2 regions of the Pseudoalteromonas sp. NS-SX12 genome follow, and region 2 is predicted to be linked to the other one. Evidence: predicted binding sites of a transcription regulator. Region 2 holds the regulator's gene; the other holds the start of a gene.

Region 1 (11,584 bases), 890 kb from region 2:
AATCGCAACTACCTGAAAACGCGCCAAATGGCTTTTTGGTAAATATTAGCGAATATGAACGCAGTGATATCGCCGATTTCTTAGCCGAAAACAATATTCAGCAAACCGATTTTTATGCTGTGGTGCGCGGTCGCGTAAATAGCATTAACGGTGAGCAAGTAGCACGTTCTGTATCGGCGCAAGAAAACGAAAAACGCGATGAAGAAGCGCGTTCGGGTGTTGGTCGCGAGCTTAACTTAACATGGCGTGATACGTTGCCGAAACACAATGAAATTGTTGAAGGTGAGTGGTTAAACCCAGATGCCAACGAGCTTTCCATGGAGCAATCTATGGCAGCACGTTTAGGTGTGAAAATTGGCGATGAGCTTGAGTTTTTAATTGGCTCACAGCGTTTTAGTGCCAAAATTACCAGCCTGCGTGAGGTGAACTGGTCTACCATGCAGCCCAACTTCTTTATTATTTTAAGTCCTAAAGTGCTGTCACAATTTCCGGCAACGTATATTTCTGCCATTAGCACACCGACCGAATCTAAACGTGCGTTGCAGCAACTGGTGCGCAATCACCCTAGTGTGAGCATTATTGATGTAGATTCAATGATAAAGCAGGTGCGTTCAACTATCGACCAAGTGGCAACGGCCATTAGTTTTGTACTGATTATTGTGGTGATTTGCGGTGCGTTAGTATTGGTGTCGCAAGTGCAGGCAAGTTTGCACGACCGTATGCAAGAAGTGGTGATATTGCGAACCCTTGGTGCTAAAGCCAAGCTTATTAAAAATGCGGTACTTTACGAATTTGTATTGCTGGGTTTATTTGCTGGCATTGCTGCAGCACTGTTTAGCGATATTGCATTGCTCGTTGTGCAGTACCGTATGTTTGAGCAAATTGGTAATTTGCATCCAACAATGTGGCTTTACGGGCCTGTAGTTGGTGCCTTATTTGTAGCTGTGCTTGGCTATAGTTTAGTGGCAAAAACGCTGCGAAAAAACACCCAAGGGCTTGTAAGGGCGCTATAAAAAAGTGGGCGTTATCGCCCACCTAATATATTTTCAAGGGCAGGTTTTAAATGTGGAAAATGAAATTTAAAATCTGCGTCTTGCAGCGCTTTTGGTTTAACTGCTTGACCAAATACTAGTAAATCAGCCATCTCACCAAATATTAATCGCAATACAAATTCAGGCATTCTAAAAAAGTTAGGTTTTTCTAACGTTTCACTCAGGCTTTCGGAGAATTGATTATTCGAAACCGGATTAGGCGCCGTTGCGTTAAACACACCGTTTAGCGATCTGTTTTCGATTAAAAACAGAATAATGTTTACCATGTCGTTAATGTGGATCCACGACATTTGCTGTGTACCATCTGCAATAGGGCCGCCTAGGCAAAACTGAAACGGCGGTACCATCTTTTTCAGTGCGCCACCGTGTTTTGCCAGCACCACACCGGTGCGCAAAATGCACACGCGGGTTTTATCCGATTGCGCTTTATTGGCAAGCGTTTCCCATTGTTTACAAAGATAATGACTGTATTCATCAAAAGGTTGGTTATGCTGTTCATCAACCGGCTCGGTTTGTCTGCCATAATAGCCTATGGCACTGCCCGAGATAAAAGTATGTGGTGGGTTATCTGCTGCGTTAATTTTGTCGGTGATTTGTTCAGTAATGTGCCAGCGGCTAGATTCAATTTTTTGTTTTTGCGCTTTGCTCCAGCGTTTATCGGCTATCGGTTCGCCGGCAAGATTAATCACAATATCTAGCTGGTTAAAGTCAATATCATCGAGGGTTTCAAACGCATTTACATGGTGTCCCAAAATGGTAAACGCTTTTTCTTTTTTGCGGGTAAGCACCATTAACTTATGATGGTTTGCTAAGTGCTTACACAAGTGTGAGCCAATTAGGCCTGTGGCCCCAGTGATTAAAATATTCATAGATAAATCAAATAGCTTCCTATTTGCCACGCTTATAATGTAGCATAGCGCTAATTAGAACAAAGTGATAATACGAACTAAGGATAGCTATGGTTCAGCCCAATTTTACTGGTGCCAGTAAAAGTTTATTGATTTTTGCGGCCTTAATCGTTGTTTTAGCCGGCTTGAAATTAGCAAGCGCAATTGTCGTTCCGTTTTTACTCTCCGTATTTATTGCCATTATTTGTAGTCCGTTGATTAATTTAATGGGACGTTATCGCGTACCAAAAGGCGCAGCAATTACACTGGTTATTTTACTAATTATGTTAATTGTGGTCAGTCTGGCAGGGCTTGTTGGTCAATCGGTTAATGGCTTTTCACAAAATGTTCCCGTGTATAAAGAGCAATTACAAACCGAGTTCTCAGGCTTATTAACCATGTTGGCTGAGTATAATATTTTGATCGATAAAGATCGCATTATGTCGTTTTTAGATCCCGGCAAACTTATCGACCTTGCTGCGAATACACTCGCGGGTGTTGGTGGCGTAATGGCTGACTTGTTTTTAATTATTTTAACCGTTGTATTTATGCTTGTTGAAGCGCCTTACATCGGTAAGAAAGTGCATTTAGCCCTTGATGATCCCGATATGAAGCAAAAACAAATCGACCTATTTTTAGACTCGGTTAATTCGTATCTCGCTATCAAAACACTGGTTAGTTTAGCGACCGGTGTTTTGGTTACGGTAATGCTTTGGGCATTTGGCATCGACTACTTTATTTTGTGGGGCGTGTTGGCGTTTTTCTTAAATTATATCCCTAATATTGGTTCTATCATTGCGGCAATTCCGGCGGTATTACTGGCTGTTGTACTGCAAGGACCTGGCGTTGCAGGTTTAATTGGCATTGGTTACATGGCAATTAACACCGTAATGGGCAATATGATTGAGCCGCGCTTTATGGGTAAAGGCTTAGGCTTATCACCACTTGTCGTGTTTTTATCATTATTGTTTTGGGGCTGGTTACTTGGCACGGTTGGCATGTTGCTGTCTGTACCGCTTACCATGGTTGTGAAAATTGCCCTTGAAAACAGTGAAGAAGGGCGCTGGCTTGCAATGTTATTAAGTGGCGAAGAGCAAATTAATGAAGAACTAGAAAGCTAATTTGTAGTTAAATGGATAAAAGGGTTAGCATGTGCTAACCCTTTTTTTGTTTACAGGTATTTAAAAAGTGGCGATAAACTGGGTTGTCGCTCATGGTTTTTTTCATTGCTAAATACATAGGGCGTGATAAACCAAGCGCACCTAATGGAATTGACTTAATTAATCCTTGGCTTTCATAAGGGGTTACTAACCAATCTGGTAAAGCGGCAACACCCATACCGGCGCTTACAAGCTGAAAAATAAGCAGGCCTTGATCGACAGTTTTTAAGGTGCCGTCGAAACGCGCATTTTGAATAAAGTGCTTAAAAATATCTTGTCTTTCTCGTGGGATCGGATACGAAATAATCGTTTCGTCTTTTAAATCAAGCGCGGTTACATACGCTTTTTTAGCGAGCGGATGATCTGGGCTGACAATTAGCTTTAACTTAAAATCAAATAAATGTGCGAACTCAAGGCGCTCTGTTTCACGAATATCCGATGTTAAAACTAAATCCAACTCATCGTTTAACAGCTCCGGAATGGCGTCGTAGCTAAAACCTCGCTCGTAATCCACCTTAATATCTGGCCAAAAGTTATTAAATTCTTTAATTGTTGGCAATAACCAATGAAAACATGCATGGCATTCAACGCTTAAACGCAATTGCGAGATAGGTTGGTTTAAGCTTTCTTTTAATCTGCATTTGGTTGCTTCCACTTTTGGCAGTACATCGTTAGCAAGCTCTAACAACAACATACCTTGTGGGGTAAAACGTACGGGGTGTGTTTTACGCTCAAACAACTGGCAATCGAGTTTGTTTTCTAAATCTTTGATTTGGTGAGATAAAGCAGATTGGGTTAGAAAAAGCTCTCGTGCGGTATTAACCAAAGACCCTGTCTCTTTAAGGGTTGCGATGGTTTTAAGGTGTTTTACATCAATCATCTTTAGGAATACTCATATTAAACTTGAACGACCGTGAGAGAGATTTGATACTAGCTGTTTATTTTTCATGTTTCAATGTTGATTTGTACATATCGCCGTCATTTTAATAATAAATTTCTATTTTATATATATGTATAGATTATGATAGCGCTGTCAATCTGTGTTTGGTTTATATGTGAAACTTTACTTTTCTATTTTGTATTAATTTATTTCAAGTTAAATTGGAAAAACTTGCGATTTTGTTGAATTAAATTTACCACTAATATTTAGCCATCTAAACGTCTTAAGTAAAAAGGATATCAAGATGGCAATTACAATTCACAACTTAGGTTTTCCACGTATCGGGAAAAAGCGCGAACTTAAAAAGGCGGTTGAGGCCTATTGGCGAAATGAGAGTTCACTCACAGAACTGCAAGAGCAAGGACAAGCAATTCGCAAAGACAATTGGCAACTACAACAAAGCCAAGGGGTTGAGTTGTTGCCTGTAGGGGATTTTGCATGGTACGACCATGTACTTAGTACCTCTTTGCTGTTCGGCGTGGTACCAACACGTCACCAAAATGAAACACAAACGGTAGATTTAGACACCTTATTTCGTATTGGGCGCGGAAGAGCTCCGTCTGGCTGTGCATGCGCTGCAAGTGAAATGACCAAGTGGTTTAACACCAACTATCACTACATCGTACCTGAACTGACTGAAAATCAAACATTTGAAATTAGCTTTACAGAGCTATTTGATCAGGTAAAAGAAGCGCAAGCGCTCGGTCATCAGGTGAAACCTGTATTGGTTGGTCCGGTAACTTATTTGCATTTGGCAAAAACTGTCGGCGAATTTGATAAGTTGGCCCTGCTGCCACGTCTACTGACAGCGTATCAACATGTATTGAGTAAATTAGCTGATTTAGGTGTTGAATGGGTGCAAATAGATGAGCCTATTTTAGCGTTAGAACTAACGCCAGAATACCTATATGCGCTTACAGCCAGTTTTAATAAACTGCAAGAACAAGGTGTAAAGCTGCTGCTGGCAACGTATTTTGGTTCAGTAGAAAATTACCTAGATGATATTGCAGCGTACCCAGTAGACGGCGTGCATTTTGATTTGGTTGCCGAAGCGCAAGATATAGAGAACATTAATGAGCGCATAGCTAAAGACAAAGTATTGTCTTTAGGTGTTGTCAACGGCCGTAATATTTGGAAAACGGATCTCGAAGCGGTTTACAACCAAATACAATCGCTCGTTTCATCACGTGAGCATGTTTGGTTAGCGCCTTCGTGTTCGTTGTTGCATACGCCTGTTGATTTAGCCTTAGAATCAACGCTTGATAGTGAAATTAAATCCTGGCTTGCATTTGCAAAACAAAAAGGGCACGAATTATGGTTATTGAAACAGGCCTTGCTGTCGGGGGATATAACTTCACTCATTGACTATTCAGCGCCAGTGAAAGCGCGTGCTAAATCGCTGCGTGTAAACGATGCCGCTGTGAAGTTACGCCTTGATAGCCTAACCAAGCAAGATGGTGAGCGTACGAGCCCTTTTGCTAAACGTCAGTTGGTTCAAAAGCAAGCGCTTGGTTTACCTATTTTACCAACGACTACTATCGGCTCTTTCCCACAAACAACGGCTATCCGTGAGGCGCGTCGCGATTTTAAAGCCGGTAATATTAGCGAAGCTGATTACACGGCTCAAATGCAAAATGAAATTTCTTATGCTGTTGCACAGCAAGAAGCTGTGGACCTTGATGTGTTAGTTCACGGCGAAGCAGAGCGTAATGATATGGTGGAGTATTTTGGCGAATTGCTCGAAGGCTTTGCGTTTACACAATTTGGCTGGGTGCAGTCTTATGGCTCACGTTGTGTTAAACCACCGATTATTTGGGGTGACATTAGTCGCAAATACCCAATGACGGTTAACTGGAGCGAATATGCACAATCACTCACTAATAAACAGATGAAAGGCATGTTAACAGGTCCTGTGACGATTTTGTTTTGGTCGTTTATCCGCGATGACCTCGCAAAACCAATCATCGCCAATCAAATAGCGTTGGCGCTGCGCGACGAAGTGGTTGATTTAGAAAAAGCGGGCATAAACATTATTCAAATTGATGAACCTGCATTTCGTGAAGGGTTGCCTTTAAAAGCATCAAAGTGGCAAAACTATTTAAATTGGGCGGCGTATGCGTTTCGCGTATCGGCATCTGGCGTAAGCGACAGCACGCAAATTCACACCCATATGTGTTATGCAGAATTTAACGATATTATTGCGGCGATTGCCGATATGGATGCAGATGTCATTACGATTGAAACGTCGCGTTCAAATATGGAATTACTTAACGCATTTGAAGATTTTGATTATCCAAATGAGATAGGGCCTGGCGTTTACGATATTCACAGCCCGAATATTCCAGAGGTAACGTGGATTAAACAGTTGATGAAAGAGGCAGCGAAAAAAGTACCGGTGGAACGTCTTTGGATAAACCCAGATTGCGGTTTAAAAACCCGTGGCTGGCAAGAAACCCAAGCAGCACTTAAAAACATGGTAACCGCAGCAAAAGAGCTCAGACAAGAACTCGCTTAAGTCACGTGTGATATGTAGGAAAACTGAGTTTGGATTAACTCAGTTTTCCTGTGGTTAAAAAGGTAAAAGCTTGTTTTGCAGGCATAGGTTTAGCTACCAAAAAGCCTTGGCCATATTGGCATTTAGTTTGTTTCAGTACATCGAGCTGGGTTTGTGTTTCAATTCCTTCAGCTACCACGTCAAATTCAAGGGCGCTGGCAAGCGTTAAAATAGCATCAACCAATGGGTGGTTTTCGCCACAGTTAAGGTTATCAATAAAGCTTTTATCAATTTTTAAAATATGAATAGGTAATTGATGCAAATAACCGAGTGCCGAATAACCGGTACCAAAGTCATCTAAACACAGTTTTACGCCACAGGTTTTCAGCTTTTCAATAATTTCTGTCGCAAGGGAAAGGTTTTCAATTAGCCCCGATTCAGTAATTTCAATGCATAAACTACCTAATGGCAATTTGTATTCAAAGTAAAGACGCTGAATAAAATCAGCAAACTCTAACGTTGAAAAATGCTTAGACGATACATTTACGGTTACTTTAAAGTCTTCGGGTAATGTGCCGTGCCAAAGGCGTAATTGTTTTGCCGCAAGTTCTAAAATATGTAAATCAAGGGCGAGGATTTGCCCGGTTTCTTCTGCTAGTGGAATAAAATCAGCAGGTGAAATAAACCCACGCTCAGGGTGATGCCAACGCACTAAGGCTTCAAAACCAATAATTTCGCCCGTTTGAATGGTAAAAATAGGCTGATAGAAAAGCGCAAACTCGTGTTTATTCATACCACTTTGAATATCGCTTTCTAATAGTGCTGCGCCTTTCAGTTTTTGTCGCATAGTGTCGTTAAAAAACTGTACTTTGCCACGGCCAAGTGATTTTGCTTGGTACATTGCGGCATCTGCTCGCTGCAAAATTTTATAGGCTTCGTCGGTGTCTTTGTTGGCAAAGGCAACACCAATGCTGGTTGATGCTTGCAGTAAATGGTCATCAATTAAAATAGGATCTTTCAGCGCTAGCTTTATGCGCTCAATTACAGGTGTAACGTCTTCAGCGCCAAAAATATCACACAGTAAAATAGCAAACTCGTCGCCACCTAAGCGTGCAAAGGTATCGGTTTCGCGAATACATTGACCAATAATGTTGCAGATCTTAACTAAAAATTTATCCCCGACTTGATGGCCTAAAGTATCGTTAATCATTTTAAAACGATCAAAGTCTAAATAGAGCAGGGCATGAATTTTAGGGTTATTACTGCGGCCAAGTGCGTTAATCGCAAGGGTTAAATGGTCAATTAACAACGCACGGTTGGCAATGCCCGTGAGTTCGTCATGCATTACTTTGTGTTGCAATGCTTGCTCTGCAAAAACGCGATTAATTACAAGGCGAATTTGTTGGCTAATATAAGTTAATAAGTCTTTATCATGCTCGGTGTAGCTAACGCTGTGGTTGTAACTTTGCACCACAATAATGCCCGATAGCTCGTCGTTTAATTCAAACGGTACACCAAGCCAAGAATTAGGTTGTGCACCAATTAAATCAAAGTCACCGTTATCAATATGGCGTTGGTATTCATCGCCATTGATCAGCACGGCTTGTTGCTTATTGATAGCATAAACCGATGCGGTTTTTTGTATTTGTGCATTGCTAAAGCGTTTTAACGTAATACGCTCGACGCCATGCTCAATAATGTAAGGAATTTCTAAGCCACGGGTTTGTTTATTGTAATAACCAATAAACAAATTTTCGGCAGGCAGTAAGGTTTTAACAATGTCGTGCAGGCCAGTATAAAAACTGTCCATAGTCTGCGAATCTGAACTTAAGTTAGCAATTTGCAACATGCCTTTTTCAAGCAGCTGTGCGTAGTTAAGTTGATTTATAGTATCGGTAAGATTGGCAACCGTTTTGCATTGATCAATTTTAGCGCTAAGCATGGACGCAACAGTTGTTAAAATACTTAAGTGATCGGCTGTGTAGTAGTCTTTTTCAGGGTGTTCGCAATCAATTACGCCAAGTACTTGGCCGTCGTAAACTAATGGTACACATATTTCAGATAGCACGTTGCCGCTAATATCTAAGTAACGTTTGTCTTGTGATACGTCGCTAATAATTTCGGCGCAGCCGGTTTCAAACACATGGCCACAAATACCTTCTGAAATCGAAATTGCGAGCTGTTCGTTTTCAATATCATTGTGTTTATGAATGGACGAAACTTGGTTGAGTATTTGCTTTTCTAAATCGGCGATAAAAATGGAACACTCATCAAAACCGAGGCGTTTAACTACTTGATGCGTCACATAGTCGTAGAGCTCGTCGAGATCAACAATACGAATGAGCGACGAGGCAAACTCGTTAATAATACTTAACTGATTAGCTCTGGTGGTAATTGCGTCTACATTGTCGCCCGATGAATACTGCATAAAAGCGCTTGCTAGCCGTGTGTTATTAGAAATTAACACAAATGTAACTCAGCAAGCACTTTTGCTCAATAAAAGTTTGTTTTGCCTTTATAAAATATGATTATGCTCGGCGTTAATTTTAAGCGTTTTAGGCATTAAATAATCTCGATATAAATAACGATATAGTCTATTTGGCTTTTCTTTTTGCGCCGCTTCTTGGTGTGGATTGGTTTGCTTATAGCTAGCTAAATAGTCTGCAAACTTATCGCTGTGTTTCGCCACTAAACTGTCAAGTAGTTCACTGTAGCCATCAAAGTAGTCAGTACGTAAAAAGTGCGCTAACTGACGATAATCATCTAAAGCATTTTCTGATAAATAACGGTGCGCTAAATACGACCATTGATAAACACGTTTTGAACCATCTTGGTAGGTAGTGTCAAAGACTTCACGCAAAGTAGGCCATTTTGCTTGCTCTGTTTCGTGCAATAATTTATTTACGCGGTCATTGCTTTTACCCTGTGCAATTAATTCAGCACCACCTTCGCTCCACCATACTAAGTGGCTAGGGAAGTGGCCAAAACCATCGTATTTATTAAAACGGCCATCTAAGTAGTGCACGTATTCGTGGTTTAGGTTCCAAACCGAAAAATCTTCTTTCCAAAATGCTTTAAAAGAATAAAAAGTAGCTTGGTTGCCTGGTTTGCTCGGCTTACCTTCAATGTACATACCGCCATTGTCGGTGCTGATATCAAAAATCATTTGGCCGTGCTGGTTGTAGCCTGTGTAGTTATCAAAAATAACAACACGCAGCGCTTCATTAAAATCGTTAGGCACAGGCTGGCGGTTGGTGGCGTATACGTCATGGAAATGTGATTCTTGCGAAATTAAACGCTCACAACTGATATTAAGCTGCTCGGTAGTCAAAGTTTGTGCGCGAATAAACAGCGAATCTGAACACTTATGGTTAATTGGCAGGGCATCATCCAGTGTTACTTCGCTGCAGCGGCCTTTAAACTCCTCATCACAAGCTGATTTACCGCGGAAGCTATTAACTAAATAACGCTGTGAAAAGATAAACTCTTTATTTGTGTTTGGGTTTTGCTCAAGTGCTGCCCACACTTTTTCATCAAGTGCTTTTTCAGCTGCTTCATCATCTAAAATATAATGGATGTAACCAAGTGCCCAAGCCGCGTGCGCTTGCTGCCAGCTGTTGTCGGTTTGAAGCAAGTCGAGTAATTCTTGCTGCCACTTAGTTTGTGCAAGTACCGCTTGTTTAATCTCATCCTTACTGCGTGCTTCAAATGCTAAAAAGCCGATAGCACGAAGTTGTTCCCACTTAGCATATTGTGCTGCAAGCGAGCTTGAGTTGTTTAGTGTTACATTTGGTAATAAAGGTAAGTGTTTAGCTAATTTATCTTTTAAATCATCAAAGTAGTAATAACGGTAAAGCGTTACCGCGTAGTTTTCGATGGCGCGATAGTCGTCTTTAGCGATGGTTTGCATACGGGCAAACAACGCGCTGTCTAGTGCTGTTAATTGCTCAGCTGTTAAATTCTTCGTATTGCCAAAATAGCTAAAACCGCGCAGGGCATAAAGGGTTTCATTAATGTCGGCGCCAGCGTTTAAATTGGTGACTAGGGCATCAAAGTCACTGCTGGTTAAACCTAATTGCCAATAAGCTTGTGTGTTAATTGTGATAGGGCTTTTTAAAAGCGTGGCTGTTGGCTCGTTGCTTGTCGATGCACAACCCGAAGCAAGTAACCCTGTTAATAACAGAGAAGTAGCGCGTGTTAGTTTCATTTTTGGTCTCTATTTTTATTAATGTGTGCGCTAACTTATCAAAAAGGGATATTGTATACAATTATTATCGATAAACCTCAACGCTAGCGCTTTACAGCAGCATCACAAGTCAATAAGATCAGCACAATCGGACGTTCGTCCGCTCACCGTCAATAAAAGGTAGGATCATGACAGACACAACTGCTAAATTAACCATTACTCGCCCAGACGATTGGCACATTCACTTACGTGATGGCGACCAGTTAAAAGACACCGTACGTGACGTAAGCCGTTACATGGGTCGCGCGATTATTATGCCTAACCTTGTACCACCAGCAACCTGTACTGATTCTGCCCTGAGCTACTTCGAGCGAATTCAAGCGCACAATAACAGCAACTTTGAACCGCTAATGGTGCTATATCTAACAGATAAAACAACGCCAGAAGAAATTAAAAAAGCGAAAGCGAGCGGTAAAATTGTTGCTGCTAAATTATACCCAGCAGGCGCAACTACTAATTCAGATTCAGGCGTAACTTCAATTGAAGGCATGTACCCGGTATTTGAGGCAATGGCTGAAGTAGGTATGTTGTTACTTATTCACGGTGAAGTAACTGATTCAAGCATTGATATTTTTGACCGCGAAAAAGTATTTATTGAAAACATTCTGTGCAAAATTGTGGATGATTTCCCAAATCTTAAGATTGTACTTGAGCACATTACGACGAAAGATGCAGCAGAGTTTGTCGCGGCAGCAGGTGATAATGTTGCAGCGACCATTACGGCGCACCACTTACTGTATAACCGTAACCACATGCTAGCAGGTGGCATTCGTCCACATTATTACTGTTTACCAATTTTAAAGCG
Region 2 (11,584 bases):
TCATTTTTGAACCTCGCTAATTTCTTCAAACGGCTTAACTCTAAACCTTAGATTAAAGTCGTTAAGCAAACGCAGTTCTTGGTCGCCTGCTTCAATTACTTGCATAATTGCATCTTCAAATAAATATGACTCTTCAAGCTTACGTAACATTGCAGATACACGGTTATGAGATTCACTTTTACCAACAATCTGAAGTGCACGGTCGCGACGTTCTAAGCTTGTTAGATAAACACCCGACGGAACTACCAATGCAACTTCATCCATAATCTGCGTACCTAGATTTCGGTTACTCTGTAGCTCTTCGATAAGGCGCATACGCTGTTGCAAGCTAGCTTTTCGTTTATCTAGTTCTCGAATGTCTTTAATTCGCTGATCCAGTAGCGCTATTTCTGAAGTAAGAAAGTTATTACGAACATTTTGGCCATCTTTTAATGCACCATAGAACATACTTAGTGCAAACATACTACCAAACGCAACAATAACAACGAGCACAAGAATCGTAACAAACTGCTTTTGTGCTTCCTTGCGCGACGCATCACGCCACGCCAAGAGGTTTATATGTGGCATGGTGAAAAACTCCTTAGTGCTAAGCCCGTCGCTACTGCTAACTGTGCTTGGTTCTTCTCTAAAGATTCACGGTCTACGCCAGGTGCTAGCTCCATCTTCTCAAATGGGTTCATAATGACAGAATGAATACCTAACTCATCAATCAGTAGCTTATCTAAGCCAGAGATTAACGAGGTACCACCAGATAATACAATATAATCAACTTGGTCTTTGCCACTTGTGGTTAAGAACATTTGAATAGCACGACGAACCTGTTGCAGAAATGATGTTTGGAACGGTGCTAATACTTCAAACGTATAGTTTGGTGGTAAGTCACCTGACGTTTTTGCAAGTTCCGCTTCATCGAAACTCTTATTATAGTAAGAAACAATACTTTGCGTATATTGTTCACCACCAAAAACCTGATCTCGGGTATAAAGTGTCTCACCATTCTGCGTTACGCTAATAAGCGTCATCGTTGCACCTACATCAATAAAGGCAACCACCTTATTTGCAGCGTCTTCTGGCAGGAAGTCGTAGCACAATTCGAGGTTACGACTTAACGCATACGCTTCAACATCAACAACTTTAGGAACAAAACCACCTGACTCAACGGCTCCAGCACGCGCTTCAACACTTTCAGTACGCGCAGCTGAAAGCAATACGTTTACTTTTGATGGATCAGCATCGTTTACGTCAAGCTTTTCAAAATCTAAACTCACTTCATCAAGTGGATAAGGAATTAAGCTGTCCGCTTCAATTTCTATTTGAGATTCTAATTCAGCATCCGTTAAGGCTACATCCATAAAAATAACTTTCGTGATAACCGCCTGACCAGATACTGCAGTTGCCGCTTCTGAAATGTTTTTGGGGAGTTTTTTACGAATTTTATTGATTACACGACCAACAGCTTCAATATCTTGGATCGTCCTTTCTGCCATTGCCCCTTTAGGCATTGGCTCGACAGCAAACGCTTCAAGTCGATAATGAGTGTCTTTCTGGCTTAATAGCACGGCTTTAACCGAGTGAGAGCCAATATCAATACCAACCATCAGAGGCTGTGGTTTTTTAAACAGTTGACCTATCATAAACCTAACGCTAATCCTTTTTTTTATAATTATAATAACTTTATAAAATCTAGCGAAAAAATTTTATTCAAAAATTAATCAGGATATACTACCAGTGTTATCTTGTAATTGGGAGTCCATTCTCGGGAATTTTCTGTGGCTTTTATAAAAAACTTTTTACGTTTTATTATCATATGTACCATTCTTGGTACTTTTGCAGTAGTTATCCTTTACTTTTACGTAAAGCCCGAACTACCCAGTGTTGCCGTTTTAAAAGACGTGCAACTTCAAACACCTATGCAAGTATTCACCAAAGATGGCCAATTAATCAACCAATTTGGTGAAAAAAAACGTATTCCGGTTACGATAGATCAAATTCCGCAAGATTTTTTAAACGCTATACTCGCGACTGAAGATAATCGTTTCTACGATCACCCCGGCATCGACCCAATCGGCATTGTTCGCTCTGCAATCGTACTAATTACAACAGGCGAAAAGAAACAAGGTGCCAGTACCATCACCATGCAAACGGCGCGTAATTTCTTTTTAACGCGCGAAAAAGCATACATGCGAAAAATAAAAGAAATTTTTATTGCGTTGCATATTGAAAGCCTAATGACAAAAGATGAAATATTGGCACTTTATCTCAATAAAATAGAGCTTGGTCATCGTGCATTTGGTGTTGGCGCAGCAGCGCAGGTTTACTACGGCAAAGATTTAGATCAACTTAATTTGCCACAGCTTGCGATGATTGCTGGTTTACCAAAAGCCCCTTCATCATTAAACCCTATTAGTAATCCAACTCGGGCAAAACACCGCCGCAACGTTGTTCTTTCACGTATGTTAGTTGAAGGATACATTTCACAAGCACAATTTGACGAAGCAAGTAAAGCGCCAATAACAGCGAAAAAGCACGGTGCTGAAATCGAGTTTTCTTCACCTTATATTTCAGAAATGATTCGAGCTGACATGGTTGCACGCTTCGGATTAGACGGCGCGTATAATAACGGTTATAAAGTTTACGCAACTATCACCGCTAAAAACCAAGCGGCTGCGCAAAAAGCGTTAATGGATAATATTCATAACTATGACCATCGTCATGGTTTTAGAGGAGTTAACATTTATTTATGGAACTCCGAAACGGATACGGCTTGGCAACGTAATGAAATTCTGTCTTATCTCGAATCAGTAAATGAAATCGGATATTTAAAAGCAGCTGTTGTAGAGCAAATTGATGAGCAAAATGCTTATGCAGTACTTAAAAACGGCAATTCAATCACAATTCCGTGGGACGGATTAAAGTGGGCTCGTCCATACATTTCGCATTCACGCCAAGGAAAGCCGCCTGAAACAACCTCAGATATACTCTATCCTGGGGCGTTCGTTTGGCTACAGCAAAATCAAGATGGTCAATATAAACTATCTCAAATGCCTGACGTGAGCAGTGCAATAGTGTCTCTTAATCCTCAAACCGGTGCAATTGAATCACTTGTTGGTGGTTATAGCTTCGAGTTATCGCAATACAACCGCGCAACCCAAGCAAAACGTCAAGTGGGTTCAAACATTAAGCCATTCCTTTATTCAGCTGCAATTGAGCATGGCTATTCGTTAGGCTCTATAATTAACGATGCACCAATAAATAGCTGGAACTCCGCACAACGCATCGCATGGCGCCCAGAAAATAGTCCAGCTAATTACGATGGCCCAATTCGTGTGCGTCGCGCATTAGCACAGTCTAAAAACGTGGTTGCAGTTCGCCTGTTACGAGGCATAGGCGCACGCGAAACAGTTGACCATTTACTTAAATTTGGCTTTTCACCTGAGGACATTAAACCCCATGAAGCACTTTCACTCGGTGCTGCTTCGTTAACGCCTTTAGAAGTGGCGCGTGGTATGGCAACGTTTGCCAATGGCGGACATTTAATTGAGCCATATTTTATTGACCGTATTGAAGATGCCGAAGGCAACATCGTATATAAATCTCAACCGTTAGTAGTTTGCAATCAGTGTAGCGCTGAAGAAGTGCGTGATAGCTTTCATTACGCACCTCGCGTAATTAGCGAACAAAATGCCTTTTTAATTGCCGACGCGATGAACACTGCAATCTATGGAGAACCAGGTTGGGTTGGCACTGGTTGGCGTGCAAAAGATTTAAAACGTAATGACTTATCAGGTAAAACCGGTACTACAAACGATATTGTAGATACTTGGTTCTCAGGCTTTAACAGTCAAGTGATTACCACTGTATGGGTCGGCTTTGATGATGCCGGCAAGCGTTTAGGTAGAGTAAGTTACAATAATAATTTAAGTCGCAATCAATTTGCTGGCGGTGAATCTGGTGCACGAACGGCGCAGCCTGCATGGCTTGATTATATGCGTGAAGCACTAAGAGGTATGCCTAGCGCACCTATTGAACAACCAGAAGGGCTCGTCTCTGTAAGAATCGACCGTAAATCAGGGTTACTAACTAAAAAAACCGATAACTCGTCACGATTTGAGTATTTTATTAAGGGCACAGCACCAACGCAGTATACTCAGCAAGAAGTGCAGAATTTATTTGACCCTTATACAACAACGACTGATTCAGGAAAAACAACTGAAGAGCTATTTTAACGGTATCAATTCATTTGGATATATCAGTTTATATAAATTAAAAAAGCCGCTAACACTGTTAGCGGCTTTTTAATATTAATTATCCTGATTACTCTGATAGTTTATGGCAGAGCCAATATAAATCAGAATGCACTCCCGCAGCGGTAACTTCACGCCCTGCTCCAGGTCCTTGAATAATCAATGCGTTGTCAGCATACCAAACACTATTGATCACAAAAATGTTATCGCCCGGAGTTAGTGTTGCAACCGCAGCTGACGGAGCAACAGCTTTTAACCCTACTTTTGCCGTAATAGGTGAGGTTGTGGTATCAAGCTCAGCCACGTACCTAAGTGTATTACCTTCTCTTTGTGCATCTAGAGCGAGCTCTTCCACAAATGTATCAAGTAACTCACGTTTTGCTAATGCATCTTGCCAAGACCCTTCGGCAAGCTCATTTGGCATCCACGCCGATAACTCAATGTCGTCTAGTTCAAGTGATAAACCGAGCTCTCTCGCCAAAATAAGTAATTTTCTTTGTACGTCACGGCCAGAAAGGTCTTCACGCGGATCAGGCTCGGTAAAGCCCAGCTCTCGCGCTTGCTCAACTAAATCTGAGAACTTTTTATCGAGCGAATAATTTGCCCCTAACCAAGACAATGTGCCCGAGAACACACCACTAATTTTAGTGATTTTATCGCCTGAGTTTTGCAGGTCTTTTAAAGCAAAATTAATTGGTAAACCGGCGCCTACACTTGTGTTGTAACGCCACAGTAAATTTTTCTCTGTCTGCAAGCGACGTAAATTTTCATACCAAGTTAGCTCTGCGGTGCCCGCGTATTTATTTGCTGAAATAATATGACAATCGTGCAACGCAAATTCAGGGTATAACTTACTAAACGATTCACTTGCCGTGATATCAATTACCACTTTATGACCATAATCAAGCTCTTTTATAAACTCGATAATCTGCTCAGGTGATGACGCTTTTGCATTATTTTTGAAGTTTGCACTGGCTGTTGCCAGCTCTATACCCTGGCCATTTAACAAACTCGTACTTGAGCGTAATAAACCTACCAACTTAACTGGTAACAAGGTATTTAGACGCGCTAACTGGTCATTAAGCTGTGATAAAAAGACTTCACCAACATTACCAATACCCGCCACAATCACAGCTAATTCTTGTTTAGCGGTGATCAATTCATCATGTAACAATGACAGCGTATCGCTTTCAAGCAACTGGTCGCCAAGTAAAATAGCAAAGCCATTTTGACTCCACGCACCACGTAATGTCATGCTTTGCTTCTCTAATAATGCTTTTGCACTTTCAAGTAACTGCGATTCACTGCCGGCCTCGCTCACGATAGCCACACCAGATACATTCGATTCAATAAGCACCGCATCTTGTAAATAATATGACGCAACTTGCTCGCCAAACTGACTTGGAACAAGCAGTAACGTATTACCCTCTACCTCAAGCGGCTGAAGCGGATGCTGCAGAATAATACTTAACTCTCGAATGCTATCTTTATTGTTATGAGTAAGTTGAAACACGTCAACACTGGCTAATGTCGTTAAAAAACGTTTTGCTTTCGCTTGTTCGTTAGCAACCACTTGCGTGCCATCACTATGGCTATCGTAGCTACTACGAACGACTAATTTAATATCGCTGTCTTTTAATGGTGTCAGGGTTTTAGCGTGCAATACAGGGTTACCCAATCGCGCTAATTGTTGTGCTTGCTGCTGGCTAATTTTATTGTATTTAACCGCCTTCTCTACTTTACGTGGATCGGTACTGTAAACGCCTTGAGTATCTGTCCAAATTGTAACACTGCTGGCATTAATATATTTACCAAGCAAAGTCGCACTGTAATCGCTACCATTTCGGCCCAGCGTCACCGTGTTACCCACTTCGTCACTTGCGATAAATCCCGTCACCACATTAAGTTGGTCGCTCTTTAATGCCTGGCAGCGTGCAGTATTTTCTTGATGCTTAAGATTATTTTGTGCAACAACAAATAGCTTGCGGCTATCAAAGTGAGTCGCAGCAACCCCTTGCTTATTTAAATAATGCGCAAGTAATCGGGCAGACCACAGCTCACCGTGAGCAAGCAACCACGCCTGCTCTAACTCTGCACAGCCAGCACGTTGAGAGATTGCATTAATATCGTCAATAAAGTGAGCATACACTTCACTTTTATCACCTAATAATTCAGAAACCAGTGCGCATTGGTGATCTTTTAGTAACGCAATTACCTCACCAACACCTTTATGATCTTGATTGTGATAACACGACCACAAGCGCACAAGCGTGTCGGTCGTTTTACCTGCAGCAGATACAACAATGGCATCGCCATACGCTAGTTGCTGACAAATATTGGCAACTGCATGGTAGCGCTTGGCACTGCTTAGGCTTGACCCACCAAATTTATATACTTGTTTTGTCATTTAAATAATCACCACAATGCAGGTCGTGCAGCGCAGCATTGAGTGCTTTTTTCTCCACCAGCAGCGACATCTTTGTTAATTGTTTTTGCGAATGCTTGTTCAAGATCTGCGATTAAATCTTCAACATCTTCAATACCAACAGAAATACGAATTAACGTATCGTTAACGCCTGCTTTAATTCGTGCTTCAGGCGCCATGCCGGCGTGTGTCATGGTAGCTGGGTGACAAATTAAGCTCTCTACACCACCAAGTGATTCAGCGAGGCTAAACTGTTCTACACTGGTTAAAAATTTAGCCGTATCTTCAATTGTGCCTTTAATACTAAAGCTCACCATGCCACCAAAACCTTTTTGCTGTGCTTTTGCTAAATCATGTTGTGGATGACTTTCAAGACCTGGGTAATAAACTTTCTCTACATGCTCACAGGTTTCTAAATAGCGTGCGATAGCAAATGCATTTTCTTGGTGCTGTTTAATACGCACATTTAAAGTACGAATACCACGCAGCGTTAAATACGCATCAAATGGCGCACCTGTAATGCCAATATTATTTGCCCACCAAGCGAGCTCTTCGCCTAACTCCGCGGTGCGTGTGATAACCACGCCACCAACAACATCTGAGTGGCCATTGATGTATTTTGTGGTTGAGTGGATAACAATATCTACACCAAATGAAATTGGGTTTTGCAATGCTGGAGATAAAAACGTGTTGTCAGCTCCCACTAACGCCCCTACCGAGTGAGAAACTTCCACTACGTTGGCAATATCAGTTAAACGTAAAACTGGGTTACTTGGCGTTTCAATCCACACTAGCTTAGGTTTAATTGCTTTAATCTGCTCATAGCAAGACGCTTGTGTAAAGTCGACAACCGCTACCTTTAATAAACCGCGTTTTTCAAGGCTCGTGAATAAACGGTAACTGCCGCCATAGCAATCATGAGGAATTAAAATAGTATCTTCTGGTGTTAAGATTTGTGTGCATAAGTGAACAGCAGCCATACCTGTTGCAGTTACAATCCCCTTTTCACCGCCTTCTAGCTTAGCAAGCGTATCAGCCAAAATATCGCGATTAGGATTGCCGCTACGGCCGTAATCATAATCACGCTTTTTATCAAAATCGGCGAACGAATAAGTCGTCGATAAATATAATGGTGGAACAACCGCACCATGATGCTTATCTGCGGTAATGCCATTGCGAACAGCAAGGGTTGTTTGTTTGTTCTGCTTCATAACTCTGCCACTTGGATGTTTAGACGTCTAAAAGGTTAAACCAGTAAGTAATGGAAGTCAAAACTTTTACACGTCTATATAGCCAAATAAATGATATTTGACTATATATTTTAAAACGATAAAATTTTGCCTCTTAATATACAGGCTATCGTCAAAATTAAATCGTAACAGATATAGGCTAGTACACTTTATGGCAACTGAATGGAACGGTGAATATATTCACCCATATGCAGAACACGGTAAAAAATCAGAACAAGTGAAAAAAATTACCGTATCTATCCCACTTAACGTATTGAAAGTACTGACAGACGAGCGCACTCGTAGACAAGTAAATAACTTACGTCATGCAACCAATAGCGAACTACTGTGTGAAGCATTTTTGCATGCGTTTACAGGTCAGCCATTGCCTGACGATGAAGATCTGAGAAAAGATAACCCTGAGCATATTCCGCAAAGGGTAAAAGAAATTCTTGCTGAACGCGGCTTACCGGTTCCAGAGCTTGAAGATGAATAAAAAAAACCTCAGCAATTGCTGAGGTTTTTTTGCTTTTAACCAAGTTAAAGCATGTAGTTTTCTGGCATTTCAATCTGCGCAACGCCTGACTCAACCGCAGCTTCTGCAACCGCACGTGCTACTCGCGGAAGCAAACGCGGGTCCATTGGCTTAGGAATGATGTAATCTTTACCAAATTCAAGGCTTGATTCACCAGACGCTGACAATACCTCTTGCGGTACTGGCTCTTTAGCAATTTCGCGAATCGCATTTACCGCCGCAATTTTCATTTCGTCATTAATCGCTGTTGCGCGCACATCAAGCGCACCGCGGAAAATAAATGGGAAACACAATACATTGTTAACTTGGTTAGGGTAATCTGAACGACCTGTAGCCATAATTAAATCATTGCGCGCAGCATTCGCCACTTCCGGTTTAATTTCAGGATCAGGGTTAGAACACGCAAATACCACAGGCTTATCTGCCATTAATTTTAGATCTTCAGGAGCCAATAAGTCAGGACCTGAAACACCCACAAATACGTCTGCTTCTTCAATAACATCTTGTAAGGTGCGCTTATCTGTATTATTCGCAAACAACATTTTGTATTCATTTAGGTCATCACGACGCGTATGAATAACCCCTTTTCTATCAAGCATATAAATGTGCTCACGTTGTGCACCACATTTAATTAACAGCTCCATACATGCAATTGCTGCTGCACCTGCACCTAAACATACAATTAATGCATCTTTTAACTTTTTACCTTGGATCTCTAACGCATTCAGCATGCCCGCCGCAGTTACAATCGCGGTACCATGTTGGTCATCATGAAATACTGGCACACTACAACGTTCAATAAGCGCTTTTTCAATTTCAAAACACTCTGGCGCTTTAATATCTTCCAGGTTAATACCACCAAAAGTATCTGCAATATTTTCTACAGTATTAATAAAGTCTTCAGTAGTACGGTGCTTAACTTCAATATCAATTGAATCTAAACCAGCAAAACGCTTAAATAATAACGCCTTACCTTCCATAACAGGTTTTGATGCAAGCGGCCCTAAATTACCTAAACCTAAAATTGCAGTACCGTTTGAGATAACAGCGACCATATTACCCTTTGCAGTATATTTATATGCATTGTTCGGATCTGCTGCGATCTCACGAACTGGCTCAGCAACACCAGGACTATAAGCTAATGCAAGATCATTAACTGTCTCTGCTGGTTTGGTTAATTCGATGCTGATTTTTCCAGGAACGGGTTCAGAATGGTATTGTAGCGCTTTTTCTCTTATGTCAGACATGCGTGCCTTATCCTACGATGTTAAAAGTGAGAGATACTGGTTTAATAGTACGGCATTTAGAGTAAATAGAAGTTAAATGCGGTTATATCTTAACCTAAGACCATAGTTGAATTTACAACAATAGGCTTGTGGATATTTTCTGCTAAATCATTACCAGATTGAAGTTAATTCAGATCCGACCAGATTCACAACCATCTATTTTTTACACTCGACAGATACTATTTTGCCAACAGATAGTAAAAATAATGAATATTGAAGCTATCTATAATCCAGTATATAGCCATCTATTTAGAATAAAAAGACATAGAAAAACCATATAACATGACAAAAATTCATATTAAATTTTAGATACAAAAAAAGCACCCTTAGGTGCTTTTTTGAAAGAACTAAAATAGCTCTTATTTTTTGCTTGAAAGCGCGCCAAAACGCTTGTTGAAGCGATCAACACGACCACCTGTATCAAGCACTTTTTGCTTACCAGTGTAGAACGGGTGACACTCTGAACAAACATCTAAGTGGATGTCTTTACAAAGAGTTGAACGCGTTTCGAATTTGTTACCACAAGAACAAGTAGCATTGATTGCTTCGTACTTAGGGTGGATACCTTCTTTCATAGTAAACCTCTAATTAGGCCGCATCGCTCTCCAAACCCGAAGTCTGGCACCATACGTTGTTAAACAAAAATATATAGGGCGCGAATTCTAGCCAACTAACATGCCAATAGCAAGATCTTTAACCATCTTCAGATAAATTTTGTTTAACACTAGCCGCAAACACAATGCCATGATTTAATTTCCACAAATACGCTCTAAAAATAAAAGTTGAATGACTACGCCTGTTGTTGCAGAAATTGCCTTAAATGTACCGCTTTACCGTAACTTTGATTACCTCGTTGAACCTCAGTTTCAAACTAATATTGCGGTAGGTTGTCGTGTTGCAGTTCAGTTTGGCCGTCAGCAACTTGTCGGCATTGTTGTTGCGTTAAAATCAAATAGTGAATTTCTCGATAAACTAAAACCTATTTCACGTTTAATTGATAACAACGCGATTATTGATCGCCACATGATCAGCCTTATCGAATTTGCGAGTCATTATTATCAAAACCCACTTGGCGAGTGCTACCAAGTTGCACTACCAACTTTGTTAAATAAAGGCGAAGCAGTTGATAAGTCTGCGGTGCCTATCATTAAACTAATCGATGAAAATGCATCAGTGAATGGTAAAAAACAGCGCCAACTAATCGAGCATTTAGTTGATTCGGGCAGTACGCCAGTTACCGAATTGAGTGCGCTCGGCTTTAGTAGTGCAACCGTTAAATCACTGCTGGAAAAAGAGATTATTGAAAAAACGGTTGAATACAATCGTGATTGGCAATCAAAACCTCTCGCAATCGGCGATAAACCCAAGCTTAAGCGTGAACAAGCCATTGCACTTGCAGCAATTAATCAAGCTACAGGCTATACCTGCTATTTGCTTGAAGGTGTAACTGGCAGCGGAAAAACAGAAGTTTATCTGCAAGCTCTGGAAAAGCCATTGCAACAAGGTAAACAAGCGTTAGTGCTGGTACCCGAAATTGGCTTAACGCCACAAACCGTTAACCGCTTTCGTAGGCGCTTCCCTAATGTGCCTATTATGCTTTGGCACTCCGCAATGACGGATAATGAACGCCTATCAACTTGGCGTGCAGCACAAACTCAAAGCGCTGCCATTGTAATTGGCACCCGCTCTAGTGTGTTTTTACCATTTGCCAAACTTGCGATGATTATTGTTGATGAAGAGCACGACTTGTCATTTAAACAGCAAGATTCACTGCGCTACCACGCCCGTGATTTGGCATGCTTTCGTGCTGCTAAACTAGCGATTCCATTAATCTTGGGTAGTGCAACGCCGTCGCTCGAAACGAT

The links. Region 2 encodes MetJ, which represses methionine synthesis genes. Its sites were predicted from a motif close to TAGACGTCTAGACGTCTA; they were not measured.
Region 1: a site for MetJ is predicted at 4,247-4,264, ahead of metE (5-methyltetrahydropteroyltriglutamate--homocysteine S-methyltransferase). Genes of this name have one in related genera too.

What each region holds. Positions count from the first base shown of each region.
Region 1 covers NZ_CM170634.1:2,183,917-2,195,500, forward strand. Annotated here, with positions in the region: gene AC2IOM_RS10125 (ABC transporter permease) at 1-1,013, shown strand, start outside; gene AC2IOM_RS10130 (TIGR01777 family oxidoreductase) at 1,025-1,921, opposite strand; gene AC2IOM_RS10135 (AI-2E family transporter) at 2,011-3,060, shown strand; gene AC2IOM_RS10140 (LysR family transcriptional regulator) at 3,095-3,979, opposite strand; gene metE (5-methyltetrahydropteroyltriglutamate--homocysteine S-methyltransferase) at 4,284-6,554, shown strand; gene AC2IOM_RS10150 (GGDEF domain-containing protein) at 6,589-8,961, opposite strand; gene AC2IOM_RS10155 (collagenase) at 9,049-10,740, opposite strand; gene pyrC (dihydroorotase) at 10,908-11,584, shown strand, end outside.
Region 2 covers NZ_CM170634.1:1,298,107-1,309,690, reverse strand. Annotated here, with positions in the region: gene AC2IOM_RS06180 (PilN domain-containing protein) at 1-567, opposite strand; gene AC2IOM_RS06185 (type IV pilus inner membrane component PilO) at 1-4, opposite strand, end outside; gene AC2IOM_RS06175 (pilus assembly protein PilM) at 555-1,634, opposite strand; gene AC2IOM_RS06170 (penicillin-binding protein 1A) at 1,770-4,226, shown strand; gene metL (bifunctional aspartate kinase/homoserine dehydrogenase II) at 4,315-6,651, opposite strand; gene metB (cystathionine gamma-synthase) at 6,660-7,880, opposite strand; gene metJ (met regulon transcriptional regulator MetJ) at 8,071-8,394, shown strand; gene AC2IOM_RS06150 (malic enzyme-like NAD(P)-binding protein) at 8,439-9,680, opposite strand; gene rpmE (50S ribosomal protein L31) at 10,079-10,294, opposite strand; gene priA (primosomal protein N') at 10,506-11,584, shown strand, end outside.